Regions from separate parts of the Candidatus Limousia pullorum genome, predicted to be linked through region 2. Evidence: a T-box and tRNA genes for the amino acid it is inferred to sense, from the RefSeq annotation. Region 2 holds a T-box; the other regions hold tRNA genes.
The links. A T-box is a leader RNA that pairs with one kind of tRNA and senses whether it is charged. The one in region 2 lies ahead of alaS (alanine--tRNA ligase), so its partner is inferred to be a tRNA-Ala.

Region 1 (3,142 bases), 1.1 Mb from region 2:
CGATTTCAGCTTCAGGATTTCTTGTAAGCATTCTAACTCTGATTTTTGAATTGCTGTTTATAAAACCCTTGCCCATTGGGTAATCGTCAAAATCCAGCACATTTACAATGTCGCCGTTTTTATAATCCCCTTTAACCTTGGAGATTTCGTTGTCAAAAATCCACATTCCGCCGGATTTTAAAAGTCTGCCTTCGCCTTTTTTTAATATTACGTTTGCCATAAAGCTCAATTCCTCTTCTTTTTTCTTTGTTCTGATTATAACATAAATTTCAATAAAATAACAAGGCGTACATTAAATATGATTTAATATAAATTTCTCGATTGCTAAAGCCACGCCCTCGTTATCGTTGGAAGCGGTTATGTAACCGGCGGCTTTTTTTACTTTTTCCGAGCCGTTTTCCATGGAAATCCCAAGACCTGCGTATTCAATCATTGCAAGGTCGTTGTCGCCGTCGCCTATAGCTATCATCTCTTCGACTTTAATGCCGTAAAGCTTGCCCAAAAACTCCATAGCTGCCGCCTTTGAAACACCGCTGTTAAAAAACTCCAAAAACTCAGGCTTTGAGGTGCAGAATGTAACCTCATTAAAGCTCTCATTTTGTAAAGCTTCCTGAAAGCTTTTTATCTTTTCCGTATCGTCGTACCAGAGAATTTTTGTAACGCCCTTTTTCGCAAGAGCTTCTTTACTGTCAATCAAAATGGGTTCAACTCCGGAAAGCCTTTTGTATTTGTTTACCCTTTCGTCAATGCGGTTCACAAAAAGCCGGTTTTCGCACCAAAGACAGATTGTGACGGAGCGTTCCTCTCCTAACTTTAAGATTTTTAAAGCGTCATCTTTTTCCAACGCTTTGTGGAAAAGTATTTCGCTGTTTTCGGGATTTACAATCATAGCCCCGTTGTAGGTGATTGCAGGAAAATTAAGGGGCAGAAATTCGCCGTATTTTAGTATGCCCTGAATTGGTCTGCCTGAGGATACGGTAAAAACAACGCCCATGTCAACAGCCTTTTTTATGGCTTTTGAGGTTTTAGGACTTATTTTTCCATCACTGTTTAAAAGAGTCCCGTCCATATCTGCGGCAATAAGTTTGTATTTCATATAATCACTTCATTTTCTTTTGTTGATATTTTCATTATACCATAAAATCAAAAAAAGTTTTAGTTGTACATTTTATATTTATATTTTATAGAAAATTTAAAATCCGCAGTGTGTTTTTGCAGACTGCGGATTTTTTTGGTGGACCTGGAGGGGTTCGAACCCTTGACCTCTCGGATGCGAACCGAACGCTCTCCCAGCTGAGCTACAGGCCCATTGCTTTTATATTTTTATATTATATCACTAATTTAGAATTTGTAAATTCAAAAAATAAACCCCAATGTGAGCGAGCCATTCCAAAGACTAAATAAAAGGTTTCGCCCGCCTTGAAATGGGGTTGATTTTTAAAGAGAAGTTTTGCAAGGCGGAGTTAAAAGACGAAACATAATGTATGTGTCGGTGTATGTGTTGTCTGGGTTTTTGTATCCGCCGGGGACGGTTGCTAAAATCTTAAAGCCCAAACGCTGATAGAGCTTTATCGCCGCATAGTTTGTGCTTACAACTGCGTTGAACTGTATTCCTCTGAATCCCGCCTTTTGCCCCTCTGTTATGGAGTCCTCAACTAAAAGTCTGCCGAGACCTTTGCCTCTTGCGCTTTTGGTGAGTCCGTAAGAGCAGTTTGCTATGTGTCCGCAGTTGCCTGCGTTGTTGGGATGAAGAATGTATATTCCAATCATCTTATCGCCATCAAAAAGACAGGCGGTTCTTGTCTGGCTTTTGAAAAACTCGTCAGCTTCCGTTTCTGTAAAAGGCACGTTTTGCGGAAAGCTGTTTTGCTCCTCAACAACCTCGTTCCAGATTGCGGCTGCGTCTTTCAGATATTTTTCTTCATAAGGAATGATTTTGTGATTTTCGTTTTGGGTCAACTTTAAGACTTCTTTCCTTTTTAATTTAATGTTATTTATCATCGCTGCTGCGAACTTTTTTAAAGTAGATGATTACACCTACAATCAAAAACAGCGCTATTATAACTCTGTATACAATGGCTGCCGTGCCGGAAAACAGGTCGGCGGTCATAAGCTGGTCGGCAAGACTCCATCCGAACATGAAAAATAACAGCAGACTTATATAATAACAAAACTTGTGTACCGTTTTACCCATATAGACAAGATAAATTCCTATAACTGCCCATACTGCGGTAAAAAGATAACCTGTAAATTGATCCATGTAATTCCTCCGGATTTATTATTATTTTCTGTATCTTCTGCCCCTTAATGTTTCTAAGTCATCATCGTCATCGTCAAAATCAACATAAAGGTCATCGTCGTCGTAATCGTCGGGGAGTTCTTCCTCTTCTTCCTCATCATCCAGCATATCGTCGTCGAAGTCGTCGTACAAATCAACCTCTTCTTCGTCCTCGGTATCCTCGTCTGTATTATCATCGTCGTAATATTCCAAGTCCTCGTCGGTGATTTCTACGTTTTCCAGCTCGTCTGCTTCGTTCTCGTCCTCATCGTCGAACTCGCTGTAAAGCAGGTCCTCATCATCTATGCTGTATTTAGATGCGCCCTTACTGTTTTCTTCAAATCTGCTGCTCTTTTTAGGAGCGACAGGTTCATCGTCAATATAGGTTGATGTGATTTCCGGTTCTTCTGTTTTTTCGGTATAACGCTTTTTCTTTGTTGAAGCTATAACAGAATCGAAATCCTCGGAGTCATCCTTGTATCTTGGCTGACGTCGTTTTGGTTCAGCTTTCTTTTCTTTAACAGGAGTTGACTTTTTGGCTTTAACAGGTTTTTTGCCTGAATTGCCTTTGTTTTTCTGAGAGGTGAAATAAATAAAGAGAAAATACAGACAGAAAACAAAGCTTCCGATGTAATTCAAAACAGTCATAACCTGATTTGTAGGGAAAAGCTGATTTACAGGGTAGCTTAAAAGAGTCCAGATACCCTGATATGCCATATAAACACCGAAAGGCTTAAAAAACGGGTACTTTCTGAACTTTGGCATAAAAAGAATTATTGCGGAGATAAAATACATTACCGCACATATGATTGTAAATATTATCATAATGAAAATCTCCTTTGTCTGCGAATAATAGCTGTAGTT
Region 2 (3,142 bases):
AACAGCAGATAATGCTGAAATTGCCGCAGATATGGGCGTTGATATGATTGTTCTCACCGGCAATCCGGGAAACGGCGTAAGCAATAAGGCTATTGTAGATTCTCTGAAATCAATTTCCGAAAGAGTTGGGGATAGAATTGCTCTTTGCGCAGGAAAAATGCACGCTTCCGGTATTGTGGGAGAGGGCGGAGAAAATATTATAACCAAGGATGATATAAAAAGCTTTGCCGATGCGGGAGCAGATATTATTCTTCTTCCTGCGCCGGGAACAGTTCCGGGTATAACTACAGAGTATATCAGAGGACTTGTAAGCTATGCCCACAGCCTTGGAAAGCTTACAATAACATCTATAGGAACATCCCAGGAGGGCGCAGACACAGACACAATAAAGAGAATTGCCCTTGAGTGTAAGATGACAGGAACCGATATTCACCATATAGGCGATTCAGGTTATGTGGGAATGGCTCTGCCTGAAAATATTATGGCTTACAGTGTGGCTATAAGGGGAATAAGACACACTTACCACAGAATGGCTCAGTCACTTGCGAGAGAAAAATAATTTGTTTTAAATATGAGGGTTAGAACAATGAAATGCTTATCTGAATTGCCGCAGGGCTACAGAAGGATTTTATCCTTGGACTTGCAAAAGGATAAAAAGCTTGCGCTTAGAATAAATATAGCCGCTTTGGCTGTTGCCGCTGTAATGGGAATAATCGCCGGCGTGGTTACTACAAGAGAATATTTTCTGTATTTTGACATTGTAAAAATTATAATTATATTTGCCGGCATGTTTATCTACTTGGTATTGCATGAACTTGTCCATGGAATGGCAATGAAATTTTTCGGTTCAAAGACCGTTAAATACGGATTTTCTCTCTTGTATGCATATGCCGGCAGCAAGGATTATTTCAATAAAAATATGTACATTGTTACTGCGCCGGCTCCCATGATGATTTGGGGCGTGGTGCTGATGATACTTAACCTGATTTGCGGTATTGAATGGTTTTGGGTGATATATCTGATTCAGATTTATAATATCGCAGGTTCTACCGGGGATATGTATGTTGTACATAAGATTTCAAAAATGCCAAAGGATGTGCTTGTTTTTGACTCCGGTGTGTCAATGGAATTTTATTCAGCGGAATGATTTATGTTTTGTATTGACAACAGGATTTATTGGGAGTATAATAATCAAGATAAAATTATATAACCTATTACGGCGTTGACGGGGTTAATTAACTTTTATTTCCGCAAAGAGAGAGAACGGCTGGTGGAAAGTTCTTCGGAAAAGGTTATGGGCCGCCCCTGAGCTTTCGGTGATGAGCCGGACGTATTTCTGCGTTAAAGAAATTCAAGGGGTCGTTTTAATTTTAAAACGGCAATTTGGGTGGTACCGCAGGTTTATCTCCTGTCCCATTTTGGGGCAGGAGTTTTTTATTTTATTGAATGAGATAAAAGGAAAACAAGGAGAGTAATAATTATGCAGTGGACAGGACTTAACGAATTGAGAGAAAAGTTTCTTTCTTTCTTTGAAAGCAAGGGTCATTTAAGACTTCCAAGCTTTTCCCTTATTCCAAAGGACGACAACAGCCTTTTGCTTATTAACAGCGGAATGGCTCCTATGAAAAAGTATTTTACAGGAGAGGTTACACCTCCGAGAAAGCGTGTTACAACATGTCAGAAGTGTATCAGAACACCTGATATTGAGCGTGTTGGTATTACAGCTCGTCACGGAACATATTTCGAGATGCTGGGTAACTTCTCTTTCGGCGATTATTTCAAGCACGAGGCTACAGCCTGGGCATGGGAATTCTTTACAAAGGTTTTGGAAATGCCTGAGGAGCTTCTCTATGTTTCTATCTATGAAAACGACGACGAGGCTTTTGACATCTGGACAAAGGAAGTTGGAGTTGACCCAAGCCACATTGTAAGAATGGGCAAAGAGGACAACTTCTGGGAGCACGGTTCAGGTCCATGCGGCCCTTGCTCTGAGATTTATTTCGACAGAGGCCCTGAAAAGGGATGCGGCAAGCCTGACTGCCATGTTGGCTGTGAGTGCGACAGATTTGTTGAGGTTTGGAACCTGGTATTTACTCAGTTCAACAACGACGGACACAACAACTACACACCTCTTGACCATCCAAACATCGATACAGGTATGGGACTTGAGCGTCTTGCCTGTGTAATGCAGGGTGTTGACAACCTGTTCTTGGTTGACACAGTTCAGAACATTATGAAGCACATCTCCGAGCTTACAGGTGTTAAGTACGGCGAGAGCGAAAAGAGCGATATTTCACTTCGTGTTATTACAGACCACATCAGAAGCACAACCTTTATGATTGGCGACGGCGTTATGCCATCAAACGAGGGCAAGGGCTATGTTCTCAGAAGACTTTTGAGAAGAGCTGCACGTCACGGCAGACTTTTGGGTATGAAAGAGCCTTTCCTCTACAAGGTTTGCGAAACTGTTATTAAGGAAAACGAAAGCGCATATCCTGAGCTTAGAGAAAAGCAGGAGTTCATCACAAAGCTTATTAAGGTTGAGGAGGAAAACTTCCTTAACACTGTTGAGCAGGGCATGAATATGCTCCAGGGCATTATCGACAGAGGCGATGTTGAGGTTCTCTCCGGTGAGGACAGCTTTAAGCTTCACGATACTTTTGGATTCCCAATTGACCTTACAAGAGAAATCCTTGAGGAAAAGGGTATCTCCGTTGATATAGACCGTTTCTATGAGCTTTTGTCAGAGCAGAAAAAGCGTTCACGTGATATGAGAAAGAATGCAGGCGCAGATGCTTGGATAAGCGACAGCACAGACCTTACAGACGTTGCAAAAACTGAGTTTGTAGGCTACAGCGAAAATGAAACTCAGGCTGAAATTCTCGCTATTGTAAAGGACGGCGAGCGTGTAGAGGCTGCAGGCGAGGGCGAGAGCGCAATATTTGTTCTCAATAAAACTCCTTTCTACGGTGAAAGCGGCGGCCAGATTGGCGATACAGGCGTTATCTCCGGCGAGGGCTTTGATATTGAAGTTACAAACACAACTAAGGACCAGGGCGGAATTTTCCTCCAGGCTGGTGTTGTAAAGTCAGGCAGCGTGGCTGTAGGTATGTCTGCTGACGCTAAAATTGACGCTGTGCGC
Region 3 (3,142 bases), 1.1 Mb from region 2:
GGTGAAAAAACTCCCACCTTATCGTAATGATAAAGCGTATCCTTTCCTACATTGCAAAGGGCTGCAAATTCACCTGTTGTAAAGTATACTTTTTTATTTTTCATCAAATCACCTATTGACTATTGTGTTACCCTATACTTTATAATATCATCTGCAAAGAGAAAAATCAAATAAATTGTCGGAGGTATTGACATGAATAACAGTCTTGCAAAGGAGTTTGATTTAAAATCTCTGCTCAGATTTTCTGCTCCGTCCATTGCAATGATGGTATTTACATCTCTTTACACAATAGTGGACGGAATTTTTGTTTCTAACCTTGTAGGCACCGACGCACTGTCGGCAATAAACATATGCTATCCCCTGTTAAGTCTTTTTTATGCCATAAGCATTATGTTTTCTACAGGCGGATGCGCAGTTGTATCAATCCAGCTTGGTGAAGGAAATTCCAAAAAAGCTAACAGGCTCTTTGCTTTTATTACCTTGTCAGCTCTTGTGGTCACTGCGGCTTTAGCAGTTGTCAGTTTTATTTTTTTAGAACCACTTCTCACCTTTTTGGGATGCAGTGAAACACTTATGCCCTTATGCAAAAGCTATTTGTCGGTTCTTTTGGTGTTTGCTCCCGTGCTTACTCTTCAAATACTTTTTCAAAGCTTTTTTGTTGCCGCAGGAAAACCTGCTTTGGGTCTGATTTTAACTGTTTCCGCAGGTATTTCAAATATGATTTTAGACTATGTTTTTATGGCTCATTTCAACAGCGGTATTTCAGGAGCCGCCCTTGCCACTGCGGCAGGATATTTTATTCCTGCAATAGGCGGAGTGATATTTTTCCTTAAAAACAGAAATGGCCTTTGCTTCTCTCTTCCGCAGGCAGACTTTAAAGCCTTATTAAAAAGCTGTACAAACGGCTCTTCTGAAATGGTCACAAACCTTTCCACAAGCATCACCACAATGCTTTTTAACATCACAATGATGAAACACCTGGGAAACGACGGTGTTGCGGCTATTACAGCTGTTTTGTACAGTCAGTTTCTTTTGACTGCGCTGTATCTGGGATTTTCCGTGGGAGTTGCACCTATTCTAAGCTATCACTACGGGGCAGGAAACTGCGCATATCTCAATAAACTGAAAAGAATTTGCTATAAGTTTGTTTTAGCCACATCGGTGTTGTCCTTTGTACTGGCGTTTTCCATGAGCAATCCGCTGGCAAGTTTGTTTTCCGAAAACAATCAAAATGTACACGAGCTTATAAAGCACGGAATGATGCTGTTTTCTGTGGGATTTATCTTTTCAGGCTTTAATATATTCACATCGGCGTTTTTTACCGCACTTTCAGACGGCTTAACCTCCGCTATTGTTTCTTTTTCAAGAACCTTTTTATTTATCATAGCCGGTCTTTATCTTATGATGGCCATATTAGGAATCGACGGTTTGTGGCTGTCTATACCATTCGCCGAATTGTGCGCATTTATTATCAGCATTATATTTTTAAAAGCAAAACAAAAAACCATGTTTGAAAAATAGGCAAAAGAAAAAGGACTTCAAAACGAAGTCCTTTTTTCTTGGTGGAGACGATCGGGATCGAACCGACTACCTCTTGAATGCCATTCAAGCGCTCTCCCAGGTGAGCTACGCCCCCATAAGACGTTGATTATTATATCATACAGATAAAAAAATTGCAAGCTATTTTAATATATTTTTTGACTTTTTAAATGAAAAAATTAACGGGACACGGATAATCCGCATCCCGTTTTTTAATTACTTGTACAAAGTAAGGTTTGTAAATCCGTAAGTCGGCGTTGAGCTTCCGCTTTCTGGGGAAAGTTCAAATTTAAGGTTTGAACCGTAATTTAATGGTATTTCAAAGGACTGCAAACCGCTGTCACTGGAAATTGTGATTGTGTCCACAAGCTCGTTATCAACATAAACATTGAGAACACCGTTTACATCTTTTCCTCCGTCAACCTTACCCACATTGAAAGTAAGTCTTGAATAGCCGCCGCCTATTTTCATATTAGCTACACCGTTTCCGCTTGCAAACCAACCGTTTGAACTGTAAAGGGTAAAGCCTTCACGGTAGGTTTTGCCGTCAATTTTGAAGCTGCTGGTTGAGCTGTTTGTAAAGGTCTTGAGGTTTGTGCCGTCAGTTGGCGGACACTCTTCCATAAGGCTCACCGGCATATTGGTTTCAATTTCTTCTTTCTTATTGAGAAGCGTTGAATTGTCCGGCAAATCATTCAATGCCTTGTTTATTACAGTAAGGGCAGTTTCATAATTTCCTGCATCCATAAACTCATCGGCACTGCTTACTGCTGCGTTTACATATGCGTTAACACATTCGTTTCTGCAATTTGTAAGTGTTTCGTTGTCCGGGAACTGGGCAAGCATTGAATCTATAAGGTCAATAGCGTCCATATATTTTTCAGAAGCTACAAGCTGCTGTGCCTGAGATACCGAAGATGAAATATAACTGTCTGTACAGCTTGACTTGAGATTCAAAAGTGTGCTGTTGTCCGGATACTCTTTCAGAGTTTCATCAATCAAACTCAATGCATCCTTATAGTTTCCTGAATCTATAAGAGAATTTGCGCTTTCAACTGTTTCTGAAATAACTGCCTCTTCCAGACCCTCTTTACAGTTGTCGAGTCTTGTCTTTAACTCTGTATCATTAGGAAGATTTTCAACTGCTTCATTGAGAAGTTCAATAGCCGCTCTGTATTCATCAACTGTTTCACATCCGCTGGTTCTTGAAAGAATTTCTTCCTTATACTTTTCATATGAACGGTCTCTTGACGCAACCGCCTTGCTGTAGTCAGGGTCGCTTTCAATTACCTTGTCAAATTCCTTTGCAGCGGCAATATAATCACCGTTTGTGAAATACTTCTGTCCTGCCGCATAAGCCGCTCTTGACTCTTCCAAAGCCTCTATAGTTTCAAGGGCTTCTTTTGCCTTTTCGATAAATCTGTCGTCATCAAGGGCAATAACGCTGTTCAAAGCAATTTTAGCTTCATCATAGCTTAACACCTTATCACGATGTTCATTTAAAACTTGATCTATATAGGAGTTCATTTTGCCCTCAAAAATCCACATCTGTATAGGTGAATTTTTTACGCTTTCATTATAAATGCTCGCCGCTGTGTCGTAT

Region 1: it encodes a tRNA-Ala, which carries the amino acid that the T-box ahead of alaS (alanine--tRNA ligase) is inferred to sense. The anticodon was not compared.
Region 3: it encodes a tRNA-Ala, which carries the amino acid that the T-box ahead of alaS (alanine--tRNA ligase) is inferred to sense. The anticodon was not compared.

The regions. Positions count from the first base shown of each region.
Region 1 covers NZ_CM171614.1:359,049-362,190, reverse strand. The annotation lists gene CGICJO_RS01665 (class I SAM-dependent rRNA methyltransferase) at 1-220, opposite strand, end outside; gene CGICJO_RS01660 (Cof-type HAD-IIB family hydrolase) at 293-1,096, opposite strand; tRNA gene CGICJO_RS01655 (tRNA-Ala) at 1,233-1,308, opposite strand; gene CGICJO_RS01650 (GNAT family N-acetyltransferase) at 1,438-1,959, opposite strand; gene CGICJO_RS01645 (hypothetical protein) at 1,991-2,260, opposite strand; gene CGICJO_RS01640 (hypothetical protein) at 2,282-3,103, opposite strand.
Region 2 covers NZ_CM171614.1:1,420,477-1,423,618, forward strand. The annotation lists gene CGICJO_RS06295 (DUF7916 family protein) at 1-559, shown strand, start outside; gene CGICJO_RS06300 (DUF3267 domain-containing protein) at 587-1,147, shown strand; T-box leader at 1,214-1,419, shown strand; gene alaS (alanine--tRNA ligase) at 1,481-3,142, shown strand, end outside.
Region 3 covers NZ_CM171614.1:2,538,693-2,541,834, forward strand. The annotation lists gene CGICJO_RS11905 (MerR family transcriptional regulator) at 1-104, opposite strand, end outside; gene CGICJO_RS11910 (MATE family efflux transporter) at 193-1,521, shown strand; tRNA gene CGICJO_RS11915 (tRNA-Ala) at 1,561-1,636, opposite strand; gene CGICJO_RS11920 (hypothetical protein) at 1,756-3,142, opposite strand, start outside.